DNA from 4 places in the Pseudomonas sp. 2835 genome. Region 1 is predicted to be linked to each of the others. Evidence: predicted binding sites of a transcription regulator. Region 1 holds the regulator's gene; each other region holds the start of a gene.
The links. The regulator sigma-54, encoded in region 1, starts transcription at its own class of promoters, with help from an activator protein. The targets are predictions, from matches to a motif close to ANTGGCATNNANNTTGCTNT.
Positions count from the first base shown of each region.

Region 2: a site for sigma-54 is predicted at 4,466-4,485, ahead of glnK (P-II family nitrogen regulator). Genes of this name have one in related genera too.
Region 3: a site for sigma-54 is predicted at 3,111-3,130, ahead of ABIE20_RS06935 (CmpA/NrtA family ABC transporter substrate-binding protein). Genes of this name have one in related genera too.
Region 4: a site for sigma-54 is predicted at 2,625-2,644, ahead of ABIE20_RS07800 (circularly permuted type 2 ATP-grasp protein). Genes of this name have one in related genera too.

Region 1 covers NZ_JBNDLE010000002.1:344,535-352,141, forward strand. The annotation lists gene rapZ (RNase adapter RapZ) at 1-850, opposite strand, end outside; gene ptsN (PTS IIA-like nitrogen regulatory protein PtsN) at 853-1,317, opposite strand; gene hpf (ribosome hibernation-promoting factor, HPF/YfiA family) at 1,330-1,638, opposite strand; gene ABIE20_RS03685 (RNA polymerase factor sigma-54) at 1,720-3,213, opposite strand; gene lptB (LPS export ABC transporter ATP-binding protein) at 3,393-4,118, opposite strand; gene lptA (lipopolysaccharide transport periplasmic protein LptA) at 4,119-4,643, opposite strand; gene lptC (LPS export ABC transporter periplasmic protein LptC) at 4,630-5,205, opposite strand; gene ABIE20_RS03705 (KdsC family phosphatase) at 5,214-5,738, opposite strand; gene ABIE20_RS03710 (KpsF/GutQ family sugar-phosphate isomerase) at 5,739-6,713, opposite strand; gene ABIE20_RS03715 (ATP-binding cassette domain-containing protein) at 6,958-7,607, shown strand, end outside.
Region 2 covers NZ_JBNDLE010000027.1:2,422-10,028, reverse strand. The annotation lists gene ABIE20_RS25200 (DUF484 family protein) at 1-194, shown strand, start outside; gene xerC (tyrosine recombinase XerC) at 194-1,093, shown strand; gene ABIE20_RS25190 (HAD family hydrolase) at 1,090-1,785, shown strand; gene sutA (transcriptional regulator SutA) at 1,842-2,165, opposite strand; gene ABIE20_RS25180 (ammonium transporter) at 2,630-3,961, opposite strand; gene glnK (P-II family nitrogen regulator) at 4,003-4,341, opposite strand; gene ABIE20_RS25170 (accessory factor UbiK family protein) at 4,671-4,934, shown strand; gene ABIE20_RS25165 (gamma-glutamylcyclotransferase family protein) at 4,942-5,295, shown strand; gene ABIE20_RS25160 (YifB family Mg chelatase-like AAA ATPase) at 5,539-7,032, shown strand; gene ABIE20_RS25155 (mechanosensitive ion channel domain-containing protein) at 7,088-7,607, shown strand, end outside.
Region 3 covers NZ_JBNDLE010000004.1:132,727-140,333, forward strand. The annotation lists gene rlmKL (bifunctional 23S rRNA (guanine(2069)-N(7))-methyltransferase RlmK/23S rRNA (guanine(2445)-N(2))-methyltransferase RlmL) at 1-1,165, opposite strand, end outside; gene rmf (ribosome modulation factor) at 1,706-1,921, shown strand; gene ABIE20_RS06930 (quinone-dependent dihydroorotate dehydrogenase) at 2,018-3,040, opposite strand; gene ABIE20_RS06935 (CmpA/NrtA family ABC transporter substrate-binding protein) at 3,194-4,408, shown strand; gene ABIE20_RS06940 (ANTAR domain-containing response regulator) at 4,422-4,997, shown strand; gene ABIE20_RS06945 (nitrate/nitrite transporter) at 5,148-6,359, shown strand; gene ABIE20_RS06950 (protein kinase domain-containing protein) at 6,369-7,607, shown strand, end outside.
Region 4 covers NZ_JBNDLE010000004.1:313,535-321,141, reverse strand. The annotation lists gene ABIE20_RS07820 (LTA synthase family protein) at 1-201, shown strand, start outside; gene ABIE20_RS07815 (T6SS immunity protein Tli4 family protein) at 332-1,666, shown strand; gene ABIE20_RS07810 (hypothetical protein) at 1,741-1,977, shown strand; gene ABIE20_RS07805 (ribonuclease E inhibitor RraB) at 2,167-2,499, shown strand; gene ABIE20_RS07800 (circularly permuted type 2 ATP-grasp protein) at 2,677-4,086, shown strand; gene ABIE20_RS07795 (alpha-E domain-containing protein) at 4,090-5,040, shown strand; gene ABIE20_RS07790 (transglutaminase family protein) at 5,037-5,834, shown strand; gene ABIE20_RS07785 (c-type cytochrome) at 5,838-6,638, opposite strand; gene ABIE20_RS07780 (amidotransferase) at 7,187-7,607, shown strand, end outside.

The DNA.
Region 1 (7,607 bases):
GGTCGCGGTGGCGAACCTGGACGTTCTTTAACGATTGTTGCAGTAGCTGGCCCAGACGCTCGGTCAGGTACACCGAACGGTGGTGGCCGCCCGTGCAGCCAATGGCAATGGTGACATACGCGCGGTTGCTGGCGGCAAAGCGTGGCAACCATTTGAGCAGGTAGCTGGAGATGTCCTGGAACATGTCCTCGACATCCGGCTGGGCTGCCAGGTAATCGATTACCGGTTGCTCCAGGCCCGAATGGTCGCGCAGTTCCGGCTTCCAGTAAGGGTTGGGCAGGCAACGCACATCGAACACTAGGTCGGCGTCTACCGGCATGCCGCGCTTGAAGCCGAAGGATTCGACCAGGAAGGCCGTGCCTGGCTCCGGCTGGTTGAGCAGGCGCAATTTGATCGAATCACGCAGCTGATACAGGTTCAGGTTGGTGGTATCGATCTTCAGGTCGGCGAGGTCGGCAATTGGCCCGAGCAGCTCGCTTTCGACTTCGATCGCTTCGGCCAGCGAGCGTTCGTTGTTGGTCAGCGGGTGGCGGCGGCGGGTTTCCGAGAAACGCTTGAGCAGGGTTTCTTCGTCGGCATCCAGGTACAGCACATCGCACTGGATATGCCGGCTACGGGCATCCTCGAGCAGCTCGGGAAAGCGCGAGAGGTGGCTGGGCAGGTTGCGCGCGTCAATCGACACGGCCACCTTGGGCTGCATCAATTCGGTGTTGATCAGGGCGCTTTCGGCCAGTTGCGGCAGCAAGCCAGCAGGCAGGTTGTCGATGCAGTAGTAGCCGTTGTCCTCAAGTACATCGAGGGCGGTACTCTTGCCGGAGCCAGACCGGCCACTAACGATGATCAAGCGCATGTTCAGTGCCCGTTTTGTACGTCCAGTACGACCTGGTACAAGGATTCGTTACTGGCGGCCGCACGCAGTTTTTCGCGTACGTCCTGGCGGTCGAGCATGCTGGCGATCTGGCGCAGCAGCTCCAGGTGCGCATCGGTAGCCGCTTCCGGGACCAGCAGTACGAACAGCAGGTCGACCGGGGCGCCATCGATGGCGTCGAAATCAATAGGGGCGTCAAGGTGCAACAGCGCGCTGACCGGCGACTCACAGCCCTTGAGGCGGCAATGGGGAATGGCAATGCCGTTGCCGAAACCGGTGGAGCCCAGTTTTTCCCGGGCGATCAGGGCTTCGTACACGATCTGGGTGTCCAGCTCGGGCACTTCTTTGCCGATCAGATTGGCGATCTGTTCGAGCGCACGTTTTTTACTGCCGCCCGGCACGTTCACGAGGGAACGGCCGGGGGTCAGGATGGTTTCAAGTCGGATCATGGATGAGGGGGATCAGCGGGCCGCTGCACCTTGCAGCAGGCTTTGCTGTTTTTCCTTGTGTTTTTTCAGTTGGCGGTCGAGCTTGTCAGTCAAGGCGTCGATCGCTGCATACATGTCTTGGTGTTCGGCATTTGCAACCACTTCGCCGCCCGGGATCTGCAGGGTGGCCTCGATCTTCTGTTGAAGCTTCTCGACCTTCATGATTACCGTCACATTGGTAATCTTGTCGAAATGCCCCTCCAAGCGAGCAAGCTTTTCAAGTACGTACTCACGCAGGGGCTGAGTAACTTCTACATGCTGTCCACTGATATTGACTTGCATACAGCTTCTCCTTTGTTGCCGGTGCATAAGAGGCAGGTATTGCGCCTGCCACTGAACTGCGGTGGCACACCTCAGGAGCCGTTACATCAATCGCTTGCGCTCGCTCGACGGTGCAATGCCGAGGGACTCGCGGTACTTGGCGACGGTGCGACGTGCTACCTGGATGCCTTGTGCCTCCAGTAAACCAGCGATCTTGCTGTCACTCAATGGCTTTTTCTGATTTTCCGCTGCAACCAGTTTCTTGATGATCGCGCGGATCGCCGTGGACGAGCATTCACCGCCTTCGGAGGTGCTGACGTGGCTGGAGAAAAAGTACTTCAGCTCGTAAATTCCGCGGGGCGTGTGCATGTATTTTTGCGTGGTCACGCGGGAAATGGTCGACTCGTGCATGCCCACCGCTTCGGCGATGTCGTGCAGCACCAGCGGCTTCATCGCCTCGTCGCCATGATCGAGGAAGCCGCGCTGGTGCTCGACGATCTGGGTGGCGACCTTCATCAAGGTTTCGTTGCGGCTTTGCAGGCTCTTGATGAACCAGCGCGCCTCCTGCAACTGGTTGCGCATGAAGGTGTTGTCGGCGCTGGTGTCGGCGCGACGGACGAAGCCTGCGTACTGCGGGTTGACGCGCAGGCGCGGTACCGCTTCCTGGTTGAGCTCGACCAGCCAGCGCTCGTTGTCCTTGCGCACGATCACGTCGGGTACCACGTATTCGGCTTCGCTGGATTCGATTTGCGAGCCCGGGCGCGGGTTGAGGCTCTGTACCAGTTCGATGACCTGGCGCAGCTCGTCTTCCTTGAGCTTCATGCGGCGCATCAGCTGGCTGTAGTCGCGGCCGCCGAGCAGGTCGATGAAGTCGCTGACCAGGCGCTGGGCTTCGGTCATCCACGGCGTGCGCGGCGGCAGTTGGCGCAGTTGCAGCAACAGGCACTCGCTGAGGTTGCGCGCGCCGATACCGGCGGGCTCGAACTGCTGGATGCGGTGCAGCACGGCTTCGACTTCGTCCAGCTCGATGTCGAGCTCGGGGTCGAAGGAGTCGCAGATTTCTTCCAGGGTTTCGTCGAGATAACCCTGGTTGTTGATGCAGTCGATCAGGGTCACGGCGATCAGCCGGTCGGTGTCGGACATCGGTGCCAGGTTGAGCTGCCAGAGCAGGTGGCTCTGCAGGCTTTCGCCAGCGGAGGTGCGGGTGGTGAAGTCCCACTCGTCATCATCGTTGCTGGGCAGGCTGCTGGCGCTGGTCTGGTAGATGTCTTCCCAAGCGGTATCGACCGGCAGCTCGTTGGGGATGCGTTCGTTCCATTCGCCTTCTTCGAGGTTGTCCACCGTCGGGGCGGTCTCCTGGAAGCTGGTTTCCTGAACTTCGGCGACGGGTTTGCTCTCGGCGTTGTCGGCCATCGGGTCGCTGTTGTCGAAGTCGTCGCCATCTTCCTGGCGCTCGAGCATCGGGTTTGATTCCAGCGCTTCCTGGATTTCCTGCTGGAGATCCAGGGTAGAAAGCTGGAGCAGACGTATGGCCTGTTGCAACTGCGGGGTCATCGTCAGTTGCTGGCCCATTCTTAGGACGAGCGATGGTTTCATGGCAGGGGCTTAACACCTTATTTGCCGGCGCACATGCGCCATCCACTACAAGGGCACCGAAGCGCCAACTTTAAGCAAATTATATGCCTGAAATTGCAGCGTTTGCCTAGAGCGCCGTAACAATTAAGCCATCATCTGGCCTGTTTACGAGCGCTCCGGCAGCGCCTTACACCTTGAGCCTACAGGCGGAACTCATGGCCGAGGTAAACCTCTTTGACCAGGTCGTTGGCCAGGATGGTCTCTGCATCGCCTTCGGCGATCAGCTGGCCATCGTTGACGATGTAAGCGGTTTCGCAGATATCCAGGGTTTCACGGACGTTGTGGTCGGTGATCAGAACGCCGATGCCCTTGGCCTTCAGGTGATGGATGATCTGCTTGATGTCGCCAACCGAGATCGGGTCGACACCGGCAAAGGGTTCGTCGAGCAGGATGAACTTGGGTGCGGTGGCCAGGGCGCGGGCAATCTCGACGCGGCGGCGCTCACCACCGGAAAGGCTCATGCCGAGGTTGTCGCGGATGTGGCTGATGTGGAATTCCTGCAGCAGGCTTTCCAGCTCCTTGCGCCGGCCATCGCGGTCCAGGTCCTTGCGGGTTTCGAGGATCGCCATGATGTTGTCGGCGACCGACAGCTTGCGAAAGATCGAGGCTTCCTGCGGCAGGTAGCCAATACCGGCGCGGGCACGGCCGTGCATGGGCTGGTGACTGACATCAAGGTCGTCGATCAGCACGCGGCCCTGATCGGCCTGAACCAGGCCGACGATCATGTAGAAGCAGGTAGTCTTGCCGGCGCCGTTAGGGCCGAGCAGGCCGACGATCTGGCCGCTGTCGATCGACAGGCTGACGTCGCGGACCACTTGCCGGCTCTTGTAGCTCTTGGCCAGGTGCTGGGCTTTGAGGGTTGCCATTTACTCGGCCTTCTTCTTCGGCTGGATCACCATGTCGATGCGCGGACGCGACTCGGTGACTTTGCCACCGCGACCGGCGGTAGCGATCTGTTTCACCGTGTCATAGACGATCTTCTCGCCTTCGGTGGTGTTGCCTTCGTTGATAACCTTGGCGCGGTCGATCAGGACGATGCGGTTTTGCGGCGCATTGTACTGGATGGTCTTGCCATAGCCCTGCATCTTGTCTGGCTTGGCGGCGCTCTGCTGCTGTTCGAAGTAGGCCAGGTTGCCCACCGAGGTCACCACGTCGATGTCGCCACCGGCGGTACGGGTGATGGTCACGGTGTTGCCTTTGATCATCATCGAGCCCTGGGTGATGATCACGTCACCGGTGTAGGTGGCGATGCCTTTCTTGTCGTCCAGTTGAGCGTGGTCGGCCTGGATGCGGATCGGCTGGTCACGGTCGTTCGGCAGGGCCCAGGCGCTCGCGCTTCCCAGTGCTGCGCTCAGGCTGAGCAAAAAGGGGAGGGTTTTAACGAGCCTCATACTGTCCTCTTACGTTGGACAGCAGGTCCATCCTGCCGTCTTTCAAATACGCTTTCATTCCATTGCCCGTAGTGACGCCACCGGCGCCGTCGATTCTAACGGCTTGCTCGGTTTGCGCATATTGCTTCTGCGGGAATACCGTCATGCGGCTGCTGGTAATGATCATGGTGCGGTTCTTTTCGTCGGTGCGGGCAACCCGTACCGAATCGATCAGTTCGACTTCGCTGCCGTCGGGATTGACCTCGCCGCGCTCGCTCTGCACGTGCCACGGATAAGTGGTGCCGCGGTACATCTGCAGGTCGGGTTTGGTCAGCAGGGTGACTTCGCTGGCCTTGAGGTGCTCGACCTTGTCGGCGGTCATCTCGTACTGCATCTTGCCGTCAGGCAAAAACTGCACGCTGTGAGCGTTCACCGCGTAATAGTCGATGGCGCTCTGGTCCGGCCCGGCAACCGGCTTGTTGTCGAGGAAACTCTCGGGGCTGATGTTCCAGTAGCCGACCGCCACCAGCAGGGCGGCGATCACACTGAACAGCGCAATGTTGCGGATTTTCTTACTGAACATGTGTCGCTCTACAGGTAATGGGCGTTGGCCGCGTCAAGATTGCCCTGGGCTTGCAGGATCAGTTCGCAGAATTCGCGCGCTGCCCCTTCGCCGCCACGTGCCCGGGTTACCCCGTGGGCGTGCTCGCGGACGAAAGCGGCGGCATTGGCCACCGCCATGCCCAGGCCGACCCGGCGGATCACCGGCAGGTCAGGCAGGTCGTCGCCCAGATAGGCGACCTGTTCATAGCTTAGGTTGAGCTGGCCGAGAAGCTCGTCCAATACCACCAGTTTATCTTCCCGGCCCTGGTACAGGTGAGGGATGCCGAGGTTCTTTGCCCGGCGCTCGACCACCGGGGTCTTGCGCCCGCTGATGATCGCCGTGGTCACGCCCGAGTTCATGAGCATCTTGATGCCCTGGCCGTCGAGGGTGTTGAAGGTCTTGAATTCGCTGCCATCTTCGAGAAAGTACAGGCGACCGTCGGTGAGCACGCCGTCTACGTCGAAAACCGCCAGCTTGATGGCCTTGCCGCGCTGGAGCAGGTCCTGGGTCATTTACATCACTCCCGCACGCAACAGGTCGTGCATGTTCAGGGCGCCGACCGGGAGCTCGTCCTTGTCGATCACCACCAGGGCGCTGATCTTGTGGTCTTCCATGATCTTCAGGGCTTCAGCGGCGAGCATTTCGGCGCGGGCGGTCTTGCCGTGGGCGGTCATGACTTCTTCGATAAGGGTCTTGTGCACGTCGATATTGCGATCGAGGCTGCGGCGCAGATCGCCGTCGGTGAAGATCCCGGCCAACCGTCCGTCGGCTTCGAGCACCACGGTCATCCCCAAACCTTTGCGGGACATTTCAAGCAGCGCGTCCTTGAGCAGGGTGCCGCGTTGCACGTGCGGCAGCTCGTCGCCGGCATGCATGACGTTCTCGACCTTCAGCAGCAGGCGTCGGCCGAGGGCGCCGCCGGGGTGCGAAAAGGCGAAATCTTCAGCGGTAAAGCCGCGGGCTTCGAGCAGGGCGATGGCCAGGGCGTCGCCCAGTACCAGTGCCGCGGTGGTCGAGGAGGTCGGTGCCAGGTTCAGCGGGCAGGCTTCCTGGGCAACGCGGGCGTCGAGGTTGACCTCGGCAGCCTTGGCCAGTGGCGAATCGGGGTTGCCGGTCAGGCTGATCAACTGGATGCCCAGGCGCTTGATCAGCGGCAGCAGGGTGACGATCTCGGCGGTGGAGCCCGAGTTGGACAGGGCCAGGATCACGTCATCACGGGTGATCATGCCCATGTCGCCATGGCTGGCTTCGGCCGGGTGCACGAAAAACGCCGGCGTACCGGTGCTGGCCAGGGTGGCGGCGATCTTGTTGCCGATGTGCCCCGACTTGCCCATGCCGACCACCACCACCCGGCCCTTGCTGGCCAGGATCAGCTCGCATGCCTTGACGAAATCGGCGTCGATGTGGGCCAGCAGGCCCTCAACCGCCTCGAGTTCGAAACGGATGGTGCGCTGCGCGGATTGGATCAGGTCGCTGGATTGGCTCATGTCGAAAATCGGATTGCCTGATGAAAAGGCGGCGATTATAGCGGTAATGGGCGAAAGCCTCACCTTGTGATTGTCATACATTCGCCCAGTTGGCTTAACCATAGCTGAACAAGCACAGCGGCGGCCTTGGGGCGGCACTACCAGCGGTGCTATAGTTCGCCGCTGTTCGGCCCGCTCGGTGCGTGCGTGCCTCCACGAAGGGGGCGCGCGTCTGAGTGAGAAGGCTGCATCGCAAGGAGTCTAGATGAGCGTTGATAACGCCTACGCGGTCGAATTGAAGGGCGTTTCCTTCAAGCGCGGTTCGCGCAGCATCTTCAATAATGTCGACATACGCATTCCCCGCGGCAAGGTTACCGGCATCATGGGGCCTTCCGGGTGCGGCAAAACCACGCTGCTGCGGCTGATGGGGGCACAACTGCGCCCGGCCAGTGGCGAGGTCTGGGTGGCCGGGCAGAACCTGCCGACCCTGTCGCGCAGTGACCTGTTCGATGCCCGCAAGCAGATGGGTGTGCTGTTCCAGAGTGGCGCGCTGTTCACCGATCTCGATGTGTTCGAGAACGTTGCCTTCCCGCTGCGCGTGCATACCCAGCTGTCTGACGAGATGATTCGCGACATCGTCCTGATGAAGCTTCAGGCCGTTGGCCTGCGCGGGGCCATCGAGCTGATGCCCGACGAGCTTTCCGGTGGCATGAAGCGTCGTGTGGCCCTGGCCCGGGCAATAGCCCTCGACCCGCAGATCCTCATGTACGATGAACCGTTCGTCGGTCAGGACCCGATTGCCATGGGCGTACTGGTGCGGCTGATCCGCCTGCTCAACGATGCCCTGGACATCACCAGCATCGTGGTTTCCCACGACCTGGCCGAAACCGCCAGCATCGCCGACTACATCTATGT
Region 2 (7,607 bases), on a different contig from region 1:
AGCAGCGCAAAGAAGTCGGCTCCAGCGCCGTCGCCACCCTCAACCACCAGGGCCTGCACGGCGTACTGGCGATCGGCAGCCGCGATCCGCAGCATTACAAGAGCACGGTCGGTACCCTGTTCCTCAGCTACATCGCCGAAGTGCTCGGCCGGGTCGTCCCGCGCCACACCCAGACCCTGCGTCCGGTGCGCTAGTGGAACGCCAGCTGGAGGCCTTCTGCGCGCACTTGCGCAACGAGCGCCAGGTGTCCGAACACACCCAGCTGGCCTACCGGCGCGACCTCGAAAGCGTCCTGGCCTACTGTACCAAGGGCGGCATCGATAGCTGGAGCGCCCTACAGATCCAGCACCTGCGCCAGCTGATCGCCCGCCAGCATCACCAGGGCCAGTCTTCGCGCAGCCTTGCGCGCCTGCTCTCGGCGGTGCGCGGTTTCTACCGTTACCTCAATCGCGAAGGCCATTGCAGTCACGACCCGGCCAATGGCCTGTCGGCGCCCAAGGGCGAGCGGCGCCTGCCCAAGACCCTCGACACCGACCGGGCCCTGCAGTTGCTCGAAGGCGCGGTGGAAGATGAATTTCTCGCCCGCCGCGACCAGGCCATGCTCGAGCTGTTCTACTCTTCAGGCCTGCGCCTGTCGGAGTTGACCAGCCTCAACCTGGAGCAGCTCGACCTGCCTGGCGGCCTGGTGCAGGTACACGGCAAAGGCAGCAAGACCCGCGTGCTGCCGGTCGGTCGCAAGGCCCGCGAGGCGCTGGAGCAATGGCTGCCACTGCGCGCCGGCAGCGGCCCGCAGGACGGCGCGGTGTTCGTCAGCCAGCAGGGCCGGCGCCTGGGCCCACGGGCCATTCAACTGCGGGTGCAGGCCGCCGGCGCCCGCGAGCTGGGCCAGAACCTGCATCCGCACATGTTGCGACACTCCTTCGCCAGCCACCTGCTGGAATCGTCCCAGGACCTGCGCGCCGTGCAGGAGATGCTCGGCCATGCCGACATCGCCACCACGCAGATCTACACTCACCTGGACTTCCAGCACCTGGCCGCCGTGTATGACAGCGCCCATCCTCGGGCCAAACGCAGTAAGGGCAGTGACTCATGAGCATCAAGCTGATCACCTTCGACCTCGACGACACCCTGTGGGACACCGCGCCGGTGATCGTCAGCGCCGAGACCACCCTGCGCGACTGGCTGGCGGCCAATGCGCCAACCCTGGGCGCGGTTCCGGTCGAGCACCTGTACGCCATCCGCGAGCGCCTGGTGCAGGCAGAGCCAGGGCTCAAACACCGCATCAGCGCCCTGCGCCGGCGCGTGCTGTTCCATGCCCTGGAAGAGGTCGGCTACAGCGAGAACAAGGCCCGGGAGCTTGCCAACGAAGGCTTCGAGGTGTTCCTCCACGCCCGCCACCAGATCGACATCTTCCCCGAGGTGCAGCCGGTGCTGGAGATTCTCCGTCGCCACTACACCCTGGGCGTGGTCACCAATGGCAACGCCGATGTGCGCCGCCTTGGCCTGGCCGATTACTTCAAGTTCGCCCTGTGCGCCGAAGACTTAGGGATAGGCAAGCCCGACCCGCAACCCTTCCTCGAAGCCCTGCGCCAAGGCGAAGTCGAGGCGGATGCGGCGGTGCACATTGGCGATCACCCCGGCGATGACATTGCCGGGGCCCAGCGCGCCGGCCTACGGGCGATCTGGTTCAACCCCCAGGGCAAGGCATGGGAAGCCGAGAACCGCCCTGATGCACAGATACAGCGGTTGTCTCAGCTGCCTGATCTGCTCAACAGCTGGCGCTGAACAGCAGACACAAAAAAGCCCGCAGCGACGGCGGGCTTTCTTGCTGACGGGGCCACTCAGATAGGGCGGCTACCGTACTTGTTGTCCGGCTTCTTGGGCGGATCGGCGACCACGTTGGCCTCCACTTCCTGCACCTTGCCACCACGGGAGAGGAACTCTTCCATAGCCTTGGCCAGGGCATCACGCTCCTTCTGCTTGGCTTCCATGCTCGGCATCTCGTCTACCGAGACTGCTGCCTTGGACTTGCCCTTGGCTGCAGGAGCCGGGCTATCGTCGCTATCATCGACAGCTACATCATCAGCTGCCGCTTCGAGGCCTTCATCGCCTTCGTCTTCGTCGCCTACTTCGAGGTCGTCAGTTTCCAGATCATCGTCGCTCATGTTCTACCTCATGACTTGCGAAAAGCAGATTAGTTATAGACCAGCAACGTCGAAAATCGACAGCTGCCAGAAAAAATTCAAGGTCCGCAGGCAGGCTACGGGCCGTGGTTGCGCCACAACGAATGGCGAGAACCGGGCAAACCCCACGTCACGGGCGAGGTCTGTACAAATAAAGAGCGGGCGGCGTTAACGCGCCGACATACCCTGGCGTGATCGACTCGCTTATTGGCAAGCCTAGCAAAGGGTACGAAAGTTTGCGGACAGGTCGTCAGCACCCTTCGGCGCGCATTCTAGCGTGCTCAGAGAAAAAGCAAAGTGCCTAAATTTCACTGAACGCTGTAAGTTTTCTGCCCACGTCTCATGCTGCCGGAAAAGCTCGCCTGGAAACCGTTTGCGCCTTACCGAACTGACAAAATCCGGGCAAAAAAATGCCCGGCAAGCCGGGCAAGTTTTTTTCGAGGCTGTTACAGGTTGTAGCCGCGCTCGTTGTGTTGCGCCAGGTCGAGGCCGACCGACTCTTCTTCTTCGTTGACCCGCAGGCCCATGACCAGATCCAGCACCTTGAGAATCACGTAAGTGACGATCGCGGTGTAGATCACGGTGAAGCCGACGCCCTTGGCCTGAATCCAGACTTGCGCGCCGATGTCTTCGACGGTGCCGAAGCCGCCCAGCGCCGGGGCTGCGAACACGCCAGTGAGGATCGCGCCGACGATACCGCCGATGCCGTGCACGCCGAAGGCATCCAGGGAGTCGTCGTAGCCCAGCTTGCGCTTGAGGCTGGTGGCGCAGAAGTAGCAGATCACGCCCGCCACCAAGCCGATTACCAGGGCGCCCATGGGCCCGACGGTGCCGGCAGCCGGGGTGATGGCCACAAGACCTGCTACCACGCCCGAGGCGATGCCCAGCGCGCTTGGTTTACCGTGGGTCAGCCACTCGGCGAACATCCAGCCCAGGGCCGCTGCCGCGGTAGCAATCTGGGTCACCAGCATGGCCATGCCGGCAGTGCCGTTGGCGGCTGCCGCGGAGCCTGCGTTGAAGCCGAACCAGCCGATCCACAGCATGGCGGCGCCCATCAGGGTGTAACCGAGGTTGTGCGGCGCCATCGGCGTGGTCGGGAAGCCCTTGCGCTTGCCCAGCACCAGGCAGGCCACCAGGCCGGCGATACCGGCGTTGATGTGCACCACGGTGCCGCCAGCGAAGTCGAGCACGCCCCAGTCCCACATCAGGCCGCCATTACCGCTCCAGACCATGTGGGCGATGGGCGCATAGACCAGGGTGAACCAGATGGCCATGAAGATCAGCATCGCCGAGAACTTCATGCGCTCGGCAAAGGCACCGACGATCAGCGCCGGGGTGATGATCGCGAAGGTCATCTGGAAGGTAATGAATACCGCCTCAGGGAACAGCGCCGCCGAAGAGGTCAGGCTCGCCGGGGTCACGCCGGCGAGAAACGCCTTGGACAGACCACCAACGAAGGAATTGAAGTTGACTACACCTTGCTCCATACCGGTGGTATCGAACGCCAGGCTATAGCCGTAAACCACCCACAGGACGCTGATCAGGCCGGTGATCGCAAAGCACTGCATCATCACCGACAGCACGTTCTTGGAACGCACCATGCCGCCGTAAAACAGGGCCAGACCAGGGATGGTCATGAACAGCACCAAGGCTGTGGCGGTCAACATCCAGGCGGTGTCGCCGGAGTTGAGCACGGGGGCTGCCTCCTCTGCCATGGCCAGGCCGGGCATTACGAGGGACAAAAGGGCTCCTAGCCCTGCGAACTGACGCAGAGTCATATTGTTATCTCCTGGGGCGTTGGGGTTTGGTGAGGCTTTTTTTAGATCGCGTCGGTATCGGTTTCGCCGGTACGGATGCGAATCGCCTGCTCCAGATTGACCACGAAAATCTTGCCGTCACCGATCTTGCCGGTGTTGGCCGCCTTGGTGATCGCCTCGATGACCCGGTCCAGATCCTTGTCATCGATGGCGACGTCGATCTTCACCTTGGGCAGGAAATCGACCACATATTCAGCGCCGCGATACAGCTCGGTGTGACCTTTCTGCCGGCCGAAACCTTTGACTTCAGTGACAGTGATGCCCTGCACGCCGATTTCGGACAGCGACTCGCGCACGTCGTCCAACTTGAACGGCTTGATGATGGCAGTGACTAGCTTCATGAAACTCTCTCCCGAATTGGTGGACTTGCCCCAGGAAAACAAACCCGACTCAAGTCTAAGCGCAGTGCCTGGCTTTGTAACGCGTCGTCATGGTGACTGCATCAGTGCATGGGTCATGAAGGACATAGCAGAAAGCTTGCCAGAATGGTTAAAGCCCCTGATTACAGGGACTTAGGTTGCGCAGCCCGACTTGGCCAGTCGCCAGCACGGTTTTGATGCACAACAACGGTGCGCGGCGTTTCGCCGCCATGCGCGAAAAGCGTGCAGCATTGGGGCACTAAGGCTGCGTGCTACACTGGCGCCCCATTGCATACTGTGGACAGCCGAATATGCTCGCGCCCAAAGCCTTTCTTGATGCCCTGAGCGACCAGGCCTCGCGCCTGTTCAGCGGCGACACCTCGCAGCCCCGCAGCGAAATCGAAAGCCAGTTCAAAGCCCTGCTGCAAAGCGGCTTCAGCAAACTCGAACTGGTCAGCCGGGAAGAATTCGACAGCCAGATGGTCGTCCTGGCCCGCACCCGTGCCCGCCTTGAAGCGCTCGAAGCCAAGGTCGCGGAAATGGAAGCACGCCTGAACCCGCCTGCCGCCGAGTGAGCCTGCGATGACGCCATCTGCTGAATATCCGGTGCTGTTGTTCTCCTACGGCACCCTGCAGGACAAAGCCGTGCAGCTGGCCAACTTCGGCCGCGAACTGGTCGGCCAGACTGACCAGATGCTCGGTTACAGCCAGACATGGGTGGAAATTACCGACCCGCAAGTCCTGGCCACCAGCGGCAAGACCCATCACCCGATCGTCACCCCCAGCAGCAATGCAAACGACTGCGTGGCCGGCATGGTCTTGCAGATCAGCGAAGCTGAACTTGCGGCGGCGGACGCCTATGAAGTGGCCGACTACAAGCGGGTTGCGGTGACCCTGGCCTCTGGTCTGACGGCCTGGGTTTACGTGCGCGCCTGAGCTCATGGCGTGGCTGGCTGAGCTGGCCTCATCGCGGGTCAAGTCGAGTCGTCGCACCGCCGCTCCCACAAGGGGCTGTGTACGCCGGACCTGTGGGAGCTGGCCTTGCCAGCGATCGAGCGCAAAGCGCTCGCAAAAACACGCCGGAAAAAACCTGACTCACTCTTCCGCGCCTTGATCCGCTCCACCCCACTACGCTTGCAGAGCCGCAGGACGCGGCCTCGTCTAGATCATGGAGCGTTCATGTCCCTCGCCCTTGTCCACAGCCGTGCCCAGGTCGGTGTTTCGGCCCCGGCGGTCAGTGTTGAAGCGCATCTGGCCAATGGTCTGCCGGCACTGACCCTGGTTGGCCTGCCGGAAGCAACCGTGAAAGAAAGCAAGGATCGGGTGCGTAGCGCGATCCTCAATTCCGGCCTGGAATTCCCCGCCCGGCGCATCACCCTCAACCTCGCGCCAGCCGACCTGCCCAAGGATGGCGGGCGCTTCGACCTGGCCATCGCCCTGGGGATTCTCGCCGCCAACGGCCAGTTCCCGATTGCAGCGCTTGGCGAGGTGGAATGCCTGGGCGAACTGGCGCTGTCCGGGGCGATCCGCTCGGTGCAAGGTGTTCTGCCCGCCGCCTTGGCTGCACGAGCAGCCGGTCGGGCCCTGGTCGTGCCGCAAGAAAATGCCGAAGAAGCCTGTCTGGCATCGGGGCTGGTGGTGTTTGCAGTCAGTCACCTGCTGGAGCTGGTCGCCCACTTCAACGGCCACACCCCGCTCAATCCCTACGCAGCCAACGGCCTGTTGCTGCAGATCCGCCCCTACCCAGACCTCAACGAAGTACAGGGCCAGCAAGCCGCCAAGCGCGCGCTACTGGTCGCGGCCGCAGGCGCACACAACCTGCTGTTCAGCGGCCCTCCGGGCACCGGCAAAACCCTGCTCGCCAGCCGCCTGCCCGGCCTGTTGCCGCCGCTGGATGAGCGCGAGGCACTGGAGGTGGCAGCGATCCAGTCGGTGGCCAGCCATGTACCGCTGAGCAGCTGGCCGCAGCGGCCGTTTCGCCATCCGCATCACTCGGCCTCCGGTGCTGCACTGGTCGGCGGTGGCAGCCGACCGCAGCCCGGGGAAATCACCCTGGCCCACCTCGGCGTGCTGTTTCTCGATGAGCTACCAGAGTTCGAACGACGTGTATTGGAGGTGCTGCGCGAACCCCTGGAGTCCGGCGAAATCGTTATCGCCCGGGCCAAGGACAAGATCCGCTTTCCGGCGCGCTTCCAGCTGGTCGCCGCCATGAACCCCTGCCCCTGTGGATATTTTGGCGACCCCACCGGGCGCTGTCGCTGCAGCAGCGAGCAGATCCAGCGCTACCGCAACAAACTCTCCGGGCCCCTGCTCGACCGCATCGACCTGCACCTGACCGTCGCCCGCGAAGCCACGGCACTGTCCACCAACAGCAGCCATGGCGAAAGCAGCGCCACCATAGCCGCGCAAGTCGCCGCCGCCCGCGACATCCAGCAACAGCGCCAGGGCTGCGCCAACGCCTTCCTCGACCTACCCGGCCTGCGCCAGTATTGCGGGTTATCCACAGCCGACCAGACCTGGCTGGAAAGCGCCTGCGAACGCCTGACCCTGTCGCTACGCGCCGCCCACCGCCTGCTCAAGGTGGCGCGCACCCTGGCTGATCTGGAACAGCTGGACAACATTGGCCGCGAGCACCTGGCCGAGGCGCTGCACTATCGCCCCAACAACCAGTAGTAAATCCCCGCATTCTGCTCTTAACTTGGCAACAGCCCACCGCACCGAGACCGGTATGTTCGCATTCGTCCAGAGTTACCCGCTGTTGCTCGGCATTACCCTGATCGTGCTCGACCTCACGCTCTGGCAGCTTATACCCGCCCATCGCCGACCTTTGCGCATTGGTGTACGTCTGTTGGCGTTTTCGCTGTTCACCTGGGTGCTGATCAGCGCCGGAGTCAGCCCGTTGCAACCTGCGCCCTGGGTCGAGGATGTGCCGCGCAATCTGTTGGCAACGGTGTTGGGGATCGCCTGGTGGCTGTTTGCGGCGCGCGCCGCGACGGTGGTGATCGGTCTGGTGCTGGTTGCCCGTAGTGGCCACACCGGGCGTTTGCTGCAGGATGTGCTGGGTGCGGTGATCTTCCTGGTGGCCATTGTGGCTGCGGCGGCCTATGTGCTGCAGTTGCCGGTCAAAGGCCTGCTGGCAACCTCGGGGGTGATGGCGATCGTCATCGGCCTGGCGCTGCAGAGCACACTCAGTGATGTGTTCTCCGGCATTGTACTGAACACCACCCGCCCCTATCAGATCGGCGACT
Region 3 (7,607 bases), on a different contig from region 1:
CGGGCTGGACCTTGATCAGCAGCAGCTTGCACGGCAAAGCGCCGTTCCAGAAGGCATATTGCTTGTGGCTGCGGATACCCATGCGCTTGCCCAGGTCCGGGGCGCCGGTAAATACCGCCGCTTCCCAGTTCAGGCAAGCCTGACGCAGGCGCTCGCCGAGGTTCTGGTAGAGGTACAACAGGCTCGCTTCGTCGCCCAGGCGCTCGCCGTATGGCGGGTTGCAGATCACCAGGCCTTTCTGGTTCTGGTCCGGGCGCGGCTCGAAGCTGCCGACCTCGCCCTGGTAGATCTTCACCCAGTCGCTCAGCCCGGCGCGCTCGACGTTGTTACGGCCTGGCTGGATCAAGCGCGGGTCGGCTTCATAGCCACGGATCCACAGCGGCGGACGGGCAAGACCGGCTTCGGCACGGGCCAGCGCTTCGTCATGGAGTTTGCGCCAGAGTGCCGGCACGTGACCAAGCCAGGCGCTGAAACCCCAGCGCTCGCGGCGCAGGTTAGGCGCGATATCGGCGGCGATCATCGCCGCTTCGACCAGGAAGGTCCCCACGCCGCACATCGGGTCGGCCAGGGCGCCGCCTTCGGCAGCGATGCGTGGCCAGCCGGCACGGATCAGCACCGCCGCCGCAAGGTTTTCCTTAAGCGGCGCAGCACCTTGCTGCAGGCGGTAACCGCGCTGGTGCAGGCTGTGGCCGGACAGGTCCAGGGACAAGATTGCCTCACCGCGCTCCAGGCGCAGGTGCACGCGCAGGTCCGGGTTGAGCTTGTCGACCGACGGGCGCTCGCCGCTGCTGGTGCGCAGCTTGTCGACGATTGCATCCTTGACCTTCAAGGCGCCGAAGTGAGTGTTGTCGATACCCGAGCCGTGGCCGCTGAATTCCACTGCCAGCGAGCCGCTGGCCTCCAGGTGATCTTGCCACTCGACTTCGTTGACACCGTCGTAGAGGTCGTCGGCGTTCTTCATGTTGAAGCGCTTGAGCACCAGCAGCACGCGGTTGCCCAGGCGCGACCACAGGCACAGCCGGTAGGCGGTTTCCATGTCGGCCGTGCCGCGAATTGCCGAAGTGTGCTCGCGCACCTCTTCAAGGCCAAGGCCGCGGGCTTCTTCGGCAAGCAGGCCTTCAAGGCCTTTGGGACAGGTGAGGTAAAGTTCGAAACGGTCCGACATGGGGTATCCAGAGCCTTGAGCAATAAAGTGGAAAGGCAAGCGCATCGCCCTTCCGATGTTTAATCGAACGCCTTTCCACAGCGTTCGAGTGGCGCTCCATTGAGCGCCGGGCCGCCCACCAATCCGACTTTTGCCAAGGGCTGAAAAGTCTTTGATTGCCGAGCAGAATGAAAAATTCAGGCAAAAATAAGAGGAAAATGACCCTTCGTCGTTTTGCCTTCATTGTTACAAATTATCACATAGCGATGGCCAGATGACTTTGAAGCAGGTCAAACCCTGATCATAGCGGGCTTTGCGCCAGATCCTAATCAGACGCATTTATTTACTTATCCTGTGGACCTATGAAAGGTTACGTCCTTATGACAAAACGATCATTCACACTGTGTCTTGCATTGGTTAGAACTGGTCTCAGGTTGTCACCGCAATGGGGCAACACTTCCGCTCGCGACGCCGGCAGCGAGCGCAAACCGGCAGAACGATTCTGCCCGACCTTCTAGAGGTCGACGGGACATTACAGTCAACAAGTGAGGGCAACACCCTATGAGAAGACTTAAGCGTGATCCGTTGGAACGAGCATTTTCACGTGGCTACCAATATGGGGTCACCGGCAAATCCCGCGAGCTTTGCCCCTTTACTCTACCGTCTGTACGCCAGGCATGGATCAATGGCTGGCGCGAAGGACGCGGCGACAACTGGGACGGTATGACCGGCACTGCGGGTATCCATAGACTCAACGAACTTCACGCCGTTGGCTGAACGAGGAACCGAATCCGATTACCATGCGCGCCCTATCCGGGCGGCGGGCTGAGGCCCAGGGGCCCCTTGAGGGGGCCCTTTTTTATGCCTGCGGTTTCAGCGCGGCATGGCCGCGATGGCATCCACGGCCTCACGGATCAGGGCCGGGCCCTTGTAGATGAACCCCGAGTAGATCTGTACCAGGCTGGCACCGGCGGCAATCTTCTGCGCCGCATGCTTGCCTTCGGTAATCCCGCCTGCGGCGATGATCGGCAATTTGCCGCCCAGCTCGCCGGCCAGCACCTTGACGATATGGGTGCTTTTTTCCAGCACCGGCGCACCCGACAGACCACCCGCCTCGTCACCATGCTGCAAGCCTTCGACGCCTTCGCGGCCGAGGGTGGTATTGGTGGCGATCACCGCGTCCATGCCCGACTCGACCAGGGCCGCGGCGACCAGCGCGGTTTCTTCATCGCTCATGTCCGGGGCGATCTTGATCGCCAGCGGCACATGCTTGCCGCGCTCGGTCACCAGTTGCGAGCGGCGCTCGGCCAGGGCGTCGAGCAGTTGCTTGAGCGAATCGCCGAACTGCAGGCTGCGCAGGCCCGGGGTGTTCGGCGAGCTGACGTTGACAGTGATGTAGCTGGCCTGGTCGTAGACCTTGTCGAGGCAGATCAGGTAGTCGTCCACTGCACGCTCAACCGGGGTGTCGAAGTTCTTGCCGATGTTGATGCCGAGAATGCCGCGGTACTTGGCAGCGCGCACACGGTTGAGCAGGTTGTCGACACCCAGGTTGTTGAAGCCCATGCGGTTGATGATCGCTTCGGCTTCCGGCAGGCGGAACAGGCGCGGCTTGGGGTTGCCCGGCTGCGGACGCGGGGTGACGGTGCCGATCTCGACAAAACCGAAGCCCAGCTGGGCAAAGCCGTCGATGGCCGCGCCGTTCTTGTCCAGACCCGCCGCAAGCCCGACCGGGTTGGCGAAGTTCAGGCCCATGACGGTAACCGGCAAGGAAGCCGGCGCCTTGGTCAGCAAGCCGTTGAGGCCCAGGCGGCCACCGGCGCCGATCAGGTCCAGGGACAGGTCATGGGAAGTCTCCGGGGAGAGCTTGAACAGCAGCTGGCGGGCCAGGGTATACATGGGCGGGTTTAGCTCGACGTGAGTGAGGGGGGCGATTATAGCGGTGGCGTCGCCCGGGGGACAGGGCCGCCTTGGCATATGCGTTGCTTGCACCCTGTGCAAACGCCTGCCACGCGAGCGGTACGGCCTGACCTTCGACACAGGCGCAATGACGTGACCAACCCTATTCCCGCAACCTCACTGGCCTGGGTCAACGGCAGCGATGCCCCGGAAAAGCCCTGCCTGAATCTCGGTTTCATGGCCCTGAGCGATTGTGCCTCGGTGGTGGTGGCCGCGACCCAGGGTTTCGCCCAGACCTATGGCCTGACCCTGAACCTGCGGCGCCAGAGCTCCTGGGCCGGCCTGCGCGACAAGCTGGCCAGCGGCGAGCTGGATGCCGCGCACAGCCTGTACGGCCTGATCTACGCGGTGCAACTGGGCATCGGCGGTAGCCCGGCCATCGACATGGCAGTGCTGATGGGCCTGAATCAGAACGGCCAGGGCATCAACCTGTCTGCTGCGCTGCAACGCCAGGGCGTGACCAGTCCCGAGGCGCTGGAGCATTTCGTGCACCAAAGCAGGACAAAACTGACCTTTGCCCAAACCTTCCCCACTGGCACTCATGCCATGTGGCTGTATTACTGGTTGGCCAGCCAGGGCATCCACCCGCTACACGACGTCAACAGTGTGGTAGTGCCGCCGGCACAAATGCTCGCGCACCTGCAGGCCGGGCGCATCGATGGCTTTTGTGTCGGCGAACCCTGGTCGGCAGGCGCCATCGCCCAGGGCCAGGGCTTTACCCTGGCCACCAGCCAGTCGATCTGGCCGGACCACCCGGAAAAAGTCCTGGGTTGCACCCGGGCCTTTGTCGAGCAATACCCCAACAGCGCACGGGCTCTGGTGATGGCCGTGCTGGCTGCCAGTCGCTTCATCGAGCAAAACAACGAAAACCGCCGCAGCACCGCGCAACTGCTCAGTGGCAAGGCGTACCTGGATGCACCGCTGGCGAGTATCGAGCCGCGCCTGCTTGGCCAGTACCAGGATGGCCTGGGCAACCAGTGGCAGGACCCGCACGCCTTGCGCCTGCATGATGAGGGCCGGGCCAACCTGCCGTACCTGTCCGATGGCCTGTGGTTCATGACCCAGTTCCGCCGCTGGGGCCTGCTGCGCGAGGATCCCGACTACCTTGCCGTGGCTCGCCAGGTCCAGCAACTGGCGCTATACCGCGATGCCGCCACGGCGATCGGCGTACCCTGCGGCGGTCCGGACATGCGCAGCAGCCAGTTGATAGATGGCAGCCGCTGGGACGGCAGCGACCCGCATGGCTACGCCCGCAGCTTTCGTCTGCATGCGCTGGCCGAATCACCCGCCGCCCTCGCCCGCCGCTAAAGGAGACGCCCACATGCTGCGAATCCTGCTGATCGACGACACCGCGAAAAAAGTCGGCCGCCTCAAAGCCGCCCTGGTCCAGGCTGGTTTCGAGGTGATCGAAGAGTCGGGGCTGACCATCGACCTGCCGGCCCGCGTCGAAACGGTGCGCCCGGACGTGGTGCTGATCGATACCGAGTCACCGGGCCGCGATGTCATGGAGCAAGTGGTGCTGGTCAGCCGCGACCGGCCGCGACCGATCGTCATGTTCACCGACGAACACGACCCCGGAGTGATGCGCCAGGCAATCCAGGCCGGAGTCAGCGCCTACATCGTCGAAGGCATCCATGCCGCGCGGCTGCAGCCGATCCTCGACGTGGCCATGGCCCGCTTTGAAAGCGACCAGGCACTCAAGGCCCAGCTGCAGGCTCGCGACCAGCAACTGGCGGAGCGCAAGCGCATCGAACTGGCCAAGGGCCTGCTTATGAAAATGAAGGAATGCAACGAAGAGCAGGCCTACACCCTGATGCGCCGCCAGGCAATGAGCAAGCAGCAAAAGCTGATCCAGGTGGCCGAGCAGATCATTGCCATGAGCGACCTGCTTGGCTGAGGGAATCTGGCCCGGCTCTTGCTATCACCACAGGACAGGTAGCCAACGGCGGTTGCCCCCTCCACGACAAAGACGTCGCACTCCCACTCGCACAAGCGGGTCGGGTGGCGACGTCTTTTTCGTTTCCGTCCCTGTTCAACGAGGTGTTCGATGAATACGAGTTTCTGGAAGTCCGGGCATGTCCCCACCCTGTTTGCCGCCTTTCTGTATTTCGACCTGAGCTTCATGGTCTGGTACCTGCTCGGCCCGCTGGCGGTGCAGATTGCTGCCGATTTGCAACTGACCACCCAGCAGCGCGGGCTGATGGTGGCTACGCCGATCCTTGCCGGGGCGATCCTGCGTTTTGTCATGGGCCTGCTGGTGGATCGGCTGTCGCCCAAGACCGCCGGGTTGATCGGCCAGGTGATTGTCATCGTCGCACTGTTCTGCGCCTGGCGCCTGGGCATCCACAGCTATGAACAGGCGTTGTTGCTCGGGGTGTTCCTCGGCGTTGCCGGCGCCTCGTTTGCCGTGTCGCTGCCGCTGGCCTCGCAGTGGTACCCGGCGCAGCACCAGGGCAAGGCCATGGGCATTGCCGGTGCGGGTAACTCCGGCACGGTGTTCGCCGCCCTGCTGGCCCCGGCCCTGGCCGCGGGCTTTGGCTGGAACAACGTATTCGGGTTTGCCGTGATCCCGCTGCTGCTGACCCTGGTGCTGTTCAGCCTGCTGGCGCGCAATGCCCCCGAGCGGCCCAAACCCAAAGCCGTGGCCGACTACCTCAAGGCCCTGGGCGACCGCGACAGCTGGTGGTTCATGTTCTTCTACAGCGTCACTTTCGGTGGCTTTATCGGCCTGGCCAGTGCCCTGCCCGGCTACTTCAATGACCAGTACGGCCTGAGCCCGGTGACGGCTGGCTACTACACTGCCGCCTGCGTATTTGCCGGCAGCCTGATGCGCCCGCTCGGCGGTGCCCTGGCTGACCGCTTTGGCGGCATCCGCACCCTGCTGGCGATGTACAGCGTCGCCGCCATCTGCATTGCCGCCGTCGGCTTCAACCTGTCCAGCGCGGTGGCTGCCCTGGCCCTGTTCGTCGCTGCCATGCTCGGCCTGGGTGCCGGCAACGGCGCAGTGTTCCAGCTGGTACCGCAACGCTTTCGCCAGGAAATCGGTGTGATGACCGGGCTGATCGGCATGGCCGGCGGTATTGGCGGTTTCCTGCTCGCTGCGGGCCTGGGGACGATCAAGCAGCACAGCGGCGACTATCAACTGGGCCTGTGGTTGTTCGCCAGCCTCGGTATTCTGGCCTGGTTCGGCCTGCACGGCGTCAAGCAACGCTGGCGCACCACCTGGGGCTCGGCGGCGGTCACCGCAGCGCGGGTCTGAGGTGATGCCATGAGCCTGCAACTGAGTTTTGCCCAGGCCAGCGCCAGCGGCCCCCGGGAGGAAAACCAGGACGCCCTGCGCCTGGTCACCCCCAATCCGGAACTGGCCGCCAGCAAAGGCTACCTGTTCGCCCTCGCCGATGGCGTCAGCCAGTGCGCCGATGGCGGCCTGGCGGCGCGGGCCAGCCTGCAGGCGCTGGCCCTGGACTACTACGCCACGCCCGCCACCTGGGGCGTGGCCCAGGCCCTGGACCGCCTGCTGCTGGCGCAGAACCGCTGGCTGCGCGCCAATGGCGGCGGCCAGCCGTTGCTGACTACGCTCAGCGCCCTGGTGCTGCGTGGCCGGCGCTTTACCCTGGCGCATGTCGGCGACTGCCGGATTTACCGCTGGGCCGCCGGGCAACTGCAACGCATCAGCGAAGACCACGTCTGGGACCAACCCGGCATGCAGCACGTACTCAAGCGCGCCCTGGGCCTGGACCAGCACCTGCAGGTCGACTATCTGGAGGGCGAACTGCAGGCCGGCGAGTGTTTCGTGCTGCTCAGCGACGGCGTCTGGGCCAGCCTCAGCGAAGCGCAGATCCGCGCAGTGCTGCGTGAACAGATCGACCTGCAGGACGCCGCCCAGACGCTGGTCAGCTCGGCCCACCACAGCGGCAGCCAGGACAATGCCAGCGCGCTGCTGGTGCGGGTCGAGCGCCTGGGGGCGAGCAACCTCGGTGATTCGCTGGCGCAACTGCAGCAATGGCCGTTGCCAGCGGCGCTGCGCAGCGGGCAGACGATTGACGGTTGGCAAGTCGAGCAGCAACTGGGCCACAGCCGTCAATCCTTGCTGTATCGCGTGCGCGACAGTCAGCAACAGGCGTGGCTGCTGAAAACCCTGCCGGCAGAACGCAAGGACGAACCCGGCGCCCAGCAAAATCTGCTGCTCGAAGAATGGTTCCTGCGCCGAGTGGCCGGGCGTTGGTTCCCCGAGGTGCACCCGGCCAGCCAGCGCCAGCACCTGTACTACCTGATGCGCGAATACCCAGGGCAAACCCTGGCGCAACGGTTAGCTGGTACTGGACCCTTGCCGCTGGTGCAGTGGCAATCCCTGGCCCGGCAACTGCTGCAAGCCGTGGGCTCGCTGCACCGGCGCAACATCCTGCACCGCGACATCAAGCCTGAAAACCTGCACCTGGGCGATGACGGCCAACTGCGCTTGCTGGATTTCGGCCTGGCCTACTGTCCGGGGCTCTCCGAAGACCGC
Region 4 (7,607 bases), on a different contig from region 1:
AAGGGTGACCGCATCCTGATCGAGTCCAAGGACATGTCGCCACGCATGTACCGCTATGAGCTGGGTGCCAACTTCAAGGCCGAGCTGATCGAAGCGCCGGACCAGACCGAACTGACCCACAAGCTTGAGTCGTTCATCCAGACCGCGACCAAGAGCCTGCTGGACAACACCGCTGGTGTAGTGCACGGCACCCCGGAATAGCCAGGTTGCTGGTGCTGTAAAAACAGGACCCCGGCTTGCCGGGGTCTTGGCTTTCTGGGCCATGGATGCTCAAATCGCGCGCTTGAGGAAGCGGGGGCTGCAATGGCGCCCATCAAAAAAGGATTTTTGCGTGCGCGTGTTCGTATTGTTTGCCGGCCTGTGCCATTCACTGTTGGCGCTGGCCGATGTTGCACCGGCGGATTACCAGACGCCCCCCGGCTGGCGTACCGAATGCATGGGCCGGGTACAGTTCGATGTGCCCAAGGACATTGACTGGCACATTTCCAGTGGCTATTGGCAGTACTACAATTTCAAGCTTCCCAATCCCACAATCACCCCAGGTGAGCAGCAGATTGCCTACGGCGACGGCTTGACTCCCAAACAACGCTATCTGGTTGACATCGAGGTCAGCCCGTTGACCACTCGCGAACTCTTCGAGCAGATCCGCTATTCCCAAACCCTCAACGTTGAGCCTGCGCAACAGCGGGTTGTCAAGGCAGAGATAAAGGCGCTGGATGCCGTCATCAGCGAAACCCGTAGTGACGACTCGGGCTACAGGGCACTGCTGGACCAAAGTATCGAGCTGGATGAAAAGCTCGAGCGTATCGGCTATGTGCATTCTCAACTGATCTTGCTTGACGATCTGATTCGGCAATTTGCTGCCGAAGGTCGGTCGGTGGCGAAGGCGCAGGTCGAGCGCGATGCCTTCTTCAAAGAACAGGCACAGTGGCCGACCGATGTAGAGTTCGAGCATGAGCGTTCTATCGAGCTGGGGCTGCCGGATGCGTTTGCCAATTGGTATGAAGGCAAACTGGTAGCCTATCTGTGGCGCAACCAACGCATCTATCGTTTCAACTTCCATAGCGGCGCCACCACGGCAACCGCATCCGCTTCGCTGGCATTACTGGAGCCCAGGGCACGCACCGTGCTGGCTGCGTTCCGTACCCGGGCGCAGTACGAAATCCCCCAGGACAACGGCTTCTGTGTGCCCCATGGCTTCATTGCCGACGATGGCGCACCGCGGCATGCCATCACCCTGGGCTTCACGCCGGCAGACAACCCCAAGCTGCTGCACCGCCTGAGCATGAGCAACGATGATGAAAAAGCCGTCGACATGGTCCCGATGATGCTGGATCGACTGATTGCCAACCCGTTTCCCGAGTTGCTCAGTATCGACAAGTTCGGGCCTTCAAGCGTGCCCATTGGTGCCGCCAAGGGGCGTATCGGCGGCGCGCGCTTTCGCCCTCATGATCCTGAAACGCTCGAACCGTCGGCCGTCGAAACGTTCAGGATGGTCGCCGGCGTCTCGTCCTCCGGGCATCAGCCCACCCTGGTGCTGGGCGTGATCAACGAACACTCCCAACCACCCCTGCAGTTCGAGCCCTCCAGGGACGATTTTCTACGCACACTGCAAAGCGTACGTGCGTTGCCAGGCGGCCATCGCTTCGCGGTGCAAGACGACTGAACGACCACCACTGTGCTGAGGTCAACGGAAGGTAAGCCCGATTCACCCTGAACATCTGTACAGAGGAGAGTCCAATGAAAGCATGGGTCATTACCTTTGTTGACCAGAAGGGCGAGCGTACCTCGCTGTCGCTCACCGCGGAGCTGGAGCCGAGTACCGAAGAGGCAGCGCGGCTGATTCGCTCCCATCTGTTTCCGGTCCTGGGCGAACTGGACCTCAATGATTTTCAGGACCGCGAACCCTCGCCAACGGCCAAATGGCTGAAGGAGCAGAACGGGGTGGAGATCACTGCCATCACTGAAGGGCCTTGAACCCGCATGCCGGCTGGCACGCTGGGCAATCAGGCGCTACGCTGCAGACAAGGTCGGGCAATTTTTTTGATTGTCCGGGCTTGCCGATCCACGTCACGCAACAGCTCGAATTGCCCCCGCACGGCTTGTGTGGCGGGCAGGTGCGTTTTGCACTGAAAGTCTATCCATCGGTAATGAGGAGGACGATTCATGAGCAGCCAATACGAGGACATCAGCAGCACGGTCTTGCGTCGGATGAAAGAAGGGGGGTTCAACTTCGCGCAAATTCATCCCATCGAGTTTTATGCGGTATTTCCGGACGAGGCACGGGCGCGGCGAGCGGCAGGTAAGTTTCGCGGCGAATCACTCAGTGCCCAGGTACACGAGCGTGATGATGGCGCCTGGCACCTGGAGCTGAGCAAGGTGATGTTTGCAACCTATGGCGGAATCGGCGAATTCGAACAGGATTTCGAGGCGGTGATCGCCCCGCTGGGTGGAGAAATAGAAGGCTGGGGCGTCAAGCAGGAGCGGCAACTGGCCTGAGTGACGAACAAGCGCGGCGCTTCGCAATGAAGCGCTGCCGTCAAAGCAACCGGGGCGGTTGCACAGATCTGGTGCGACCGTTCTTCGCTTAAATCACAACGTATTGAATAACAAGGAATTATGCCGCTGGCACGAGGCTTGCGATGGCTCGGGTGCACGGGTGACAAGGAGTTCGGCATGATCCGCACCTTTTACGATGAGATGTACACCGCTGACGGTCAGGTCCGTCCGCATTACCGGGAGTTCGCCCGCTGGCTGGCCGAAACCCCACCGGAGCTGCTCGCCCAGCGTCGACGTGAAGCCGACCTGCTATTCCATCGCGCCGGCATAACCTTCACCCTTTATGGCGACGAGCAGGGCACCGAGCGCCTGATCCCCTTCGATACCATCCCGCGCAGCATCCCGGCCAGTGAATGGCGGGTGGTCGAGCGTGGCTGCATTCAACGGGTCAAGGCGTTGAACCTGTTTCTAGCCGACCTGTACCACGACCAGCGCATCATCCGCGCCGGCATCATCCCCGCCGAGCAGGTGCTGGCCAACGACCAGTACCAGCTGGCGATGCAGGGCCTGGACCTGCACCGCGACATTTACTCGCATATTTCCGGGGTCGACCTGGTGCGCGATGGCGATGGCAGCTATTACGTGCTCGAAGACAACCTGCGTACCCCCAGCGGCGTCAGCTATATGCTCGAAGACCGCAAGATGATGATGCGCCTGTTCCCCGAGCTGTTCGCTGCCCAGCGCATCGCGCCCATCGATCACTACCCCAACCTGCTGCTCGATACCCTCAAGAGCTCTAGCCCGCTGGATAACCCCAGCGTCGTGGTGCTGACCCCCGGGCGTTTCAACAGCGCGTTTTTCGAACATGCCTTCCTCGCCCGCGAAATGGGCGTCGAGCTGGTTGAGGGTGCCGACCTGTTCGTACGTGACGAGCGGGTGTTCATGCGCACCACCGACGGCCCCAAGGCGGTCGATGTGATCTACCGGCGCCTGGACGATGCCTTCCTTGACCCATTGGCGTTCAATCCCGATTCGATGCTCGGCGTTCCCGGGCTATTGGCCGCCTACCGCTGCGGCAATGTAGTGCTGGCCAATGCCATTGGCACCGGGGTTGCCGACGACAAGTCGATCTACCCCTATGTCACCGACATGATCCGCTTTTATCTCGACGAGGAGCCGATCCTGAAAAACGTGCCGACCTGGCAGTGCCGCAAGCCTGAAGAGCTGTCCCATGTGCTGGCGCACCTGCCGGAACTGGTGGTCAAGGAAACCCAGGGCTCCGGCGGCTACGGCATGCTGGTCGGCCCGGCGGCAACCCGTGCCGAGATCGAGGCCTTCGCCGCCCGGATCAAAGCCCGGCCAGCGGCCTACATCGCTCAGCCGACGCTGTCGCTGTCGACCTGCCCGACCTTCGTCGAAAACGGCATCGCCCCGCGGCATATCGATTTGCGTCCCTTCGTGCTGTCCGGGCGCGAGACCCGGGTTGTGCCTGGCGGCCTGACCCGGGTGGCCCTGCGTGAAGGCTCGCTGGTGGTCAACTCGTCCCAGGGCGGCGGTACCAAGGACACCTGGGTGGTCGAGGATTAAGTCATGTTGAGTAGAACTGCCTCTGATTTGTACTGGATGTCGCGTTACCTGGAGCGGGCGGAAAACCTCGCGCGGATGCTCGATGTCAGCTACTCGCTGTCGCTGATGCCGCAAGACGGGCGCGGCGACGGCCTGGATGAAATGGCCATGCCGCTGCTGATCACTGGCACCCTCGACGATTACCTCGAGCGCCATGGCCAGTTGCATGCCGAGCGCCTTCTGCACTTCTTTGCCCTGGACCCGGAAAACCCGGCGAGCATCTACAGCTGCCTCGGCGCCGCGCGCGCCAGTGCCCATGCGGTACGTGGGCGGATTACTGCCGACATGTGGGAAAACATCAACGCCACCTGGCTGGAGATTCGCGGTATTGCCGAGCAGGGCCTGAGCCGCTATGGCATGAGCCGTTTCTGCGAGTGGATCAAGGAGCGCTCGCATCTGTTTCGTGGCGCCACTTACGGCACCATCATGCGCAACGACGCCTTTCGCTTCATTCGCCTGGGCACCTTCATCGAGCGCGCCGACAACACCCTGCGCCTGCTCGATGCCCGCTACGAAATGCTCGGCGACGAGGCCGAGGCGGTCAGCGACAGCTCGGCCCGTGGTTACTACCAGTGGAGTGCCTTGCTGCGTGCGCTGTCATCATTCGAGGCCTACACCGAGATCTACCGTGATGCGCCGGCCGCGCGTCATGTCGCCGAGCTGCTGCTGTTGCGCGCCGACGTGCCGCGCTCGCTGCGTGCCTGCACCGAGGAGATCGACCTGATTCTCGCCAGCCTGCCAGGCGGCAACGGTCGCCCGGCCCAGCGCCTGGCTGCCGAGGTGGACGCGCGCCTGCGCTACACCTCGATCGATGAAATCCTCGCCGAGGGCCTGCACCCCTGGCTGACCCATTACATCCCGCTGGTGCGTGAACTGGGTAATGCCATTCACAGCGCCTACCTGGAGGCCGTATGAGACTGACCATTAGCCACGAAACCGCCTACCACTACGAAGACCAGGTGCGCGCCAGTATCCAGTACCTGCGCTTGACCCCACACGACAGCGAGCGCCAGCAGGTGCTCAGCTGGCAGCTGGACCTGCCGCGGCCGGTGCGGGCGCAACTGGACCCGTTCGGCAACATCTTGCACGTGCTGAGCCTGGAGGAGCCGCATTCGGACCTGGTCATCGGCGCCCGCGGCCTGGTCGACATCGATGAAAGCCGCGAAGCCGAGCATGAACTGCAATCACCGTTGCCGTTCCTGCGCTTCACCCGCCTGACCGAGGCCGACGAAGCCTTGCGCAGTTTCGCCAGCCAGCAATGCCGCAAGCGCCGTGACCGTTCGGCGTTGATTGAACTGATGAATGCCCTGAACCAGCGCATGGCCTACCGGCCCGGCAGCACCGCTGTGGATACCAGTGCCGCCCAGGCGTTCGCCGGCGGGGCAGGGGTTTGCCAGGACCACACCCATGCCTTCCTTGCCTGCGCGCGCAGCCTGGGCGTACCGGCGCGCTACGTGTCCGGCTACCTGTTCGACAGCGACAGCCAGCAGATGGCCAGCCACGCCTGGGCCGAAGCCTGGCTGGAGGATGCCTGGTACAGCTTCGATGTCACCAACCAACTGGCTCGGCCAGAACGGCACCTGAAGCTGGCAGTAGGCCTGGACTACCTGGATGCCTGCCCGGTGCGCGGCATGCGCCGCGGTGGAGGTTTCGAGCAAATGCACGCCAAGGTGCTGGTGACGCCCACCCTCAACGCCCAGCAGCAATGAGCCTCAGGGTTTGCGCGTGGCCATGTGGCGCAGATACGCAAGCAGCGCGTCCAGCTCGCTATCGCTGATGATCGCTGGGGCAAACCCGGGCATTTTCGCCTGGGGCCACTGGCGCAGGCTTTGTGGGTCGCGGATATAGCGCCGGAGGAAATCGGCCTGGAAGTACTCGGTCGGGTTGTGCGGCAGGTTCAGGTCCGGGCCGAACTGGGCGTCACCGGCGCCGTTGAGGCGATGGCAGGCCAGGCAGTTCTTCTGGAACACGGCAAAACCCTGGTTGACCGGGTCGTCGGCGCTCAGCCCTGGTGCCGGGCGCATGGCCGGGAAGCGCTCGGCCACTGCCGCCAGGCGGCGAATGCTGGCGACCTGGAAAGGCCATTGCTCAGGGCTGATACGTCCAGCTTGCGGATCGGTCCAGACCAGGTAAAACGGCCCGGCACCGGGCTTGCCCTTGGCCAGAGCCGGCCAAGGCTTGGCCGGGTCTTCAATGGCCAGCCAGGCCCGCGCTGGGCCGTCCTTGAGCAAAGGCGCGGCGGGCATCTCGGCGGCGAAACCGTCCAGGGCGATGGCTTGCAGGTGATCATCGGCCTGCACTCCCTGTAGGAGTGCAGCCAGTGGTACCGCGCGATAATGCATGGTTCTTTTGTAGGAAACATCGTTGTCGATCTGGATGTCCTGCGCCAGCGGATGCGCGAGCAACTCGGCGCTCTGCCAGTGGCGGCTGCCGGTTCCCAGGTCGAGGGTCAATTGCGCCGCCTGCAGGGGCAGGCACAGCAGGGCGAGCAACAAGCTGAAACAGTGGCGCATGGGCAGTCTCCAACCATCAGGGTCGGCAGATTACCTGCACACAACCGGCTCGTGCCAGGCACAAACCGCGGGAAGAGGGCATGCCGCTCAGCCGAACAGGCGTGAAAGGTTCGGCAGGATCAACAGCAGCGTGGTGGCGAAGAGAATGAGCCCGGCTTGACGTACTTTGTGTTGTTTGAACATGGCTGACCGCCTTTTTGTTGTTATTCCTGAGTGCCCAGAGGCTTCCTTGTCGTCGATCTGGCGAACATCATTTAACGCGGTGAAACATTAAGACGCGAACCGTTGCTAATGGGTATACAGCTAACCTTAGGGTCAACGTCACCCGTGTTTTAGAACGCTTTAATCTTTATTTATCGCGCTACAGGTGTTTTTCGCTATGAGGCCTTTGGCCATCCACCAGCATTCCCCTTGCTAGACACCTGCGGCACATGAGCAAGTGGATCCCAAGCTCATGACCGTTCGTCCGAGTATCATACTTGCCTGCGCGCCTTATTCGGGGCAGGCTTTACGGGGCAATCCCGCCTTTGTCGTTCAGGACTATCTATATGTCGCTACGCATCTGCATCCTGGAAACCGACGTCCTGCGACCGGAGCTGGTCGGGCAGTATCAGGGCTACGGACGGATGTTCGAGCAGCTGTTTACCCGCCAGCCAATCGCCGCCGAGTTTCGTGTCTATAACGTGTTGAACGACGAGTACCCCAATGACGAAGAGGTGTTCGACGCCTATCTGGTCACTGGCAGCAAAGCCGACTCGTTCGGTAATGATCCGTGGATACACAAGCTCAAGGCGTTCCTGCTGGACCGCTATCAGCGTGGCGACAAATTGCTTGGCGTGTGTTTTGGTCATCAGCTGCTGGCGCTGTTGCTGGGCGGCAAGAGCGAGCGCGCGCACCAGGGCTGGGGGGTGGGTACCCACCGCTATGTGATGAACGCCAAGGCGCCGTGGATGAGCCCGCAGGTCGAAG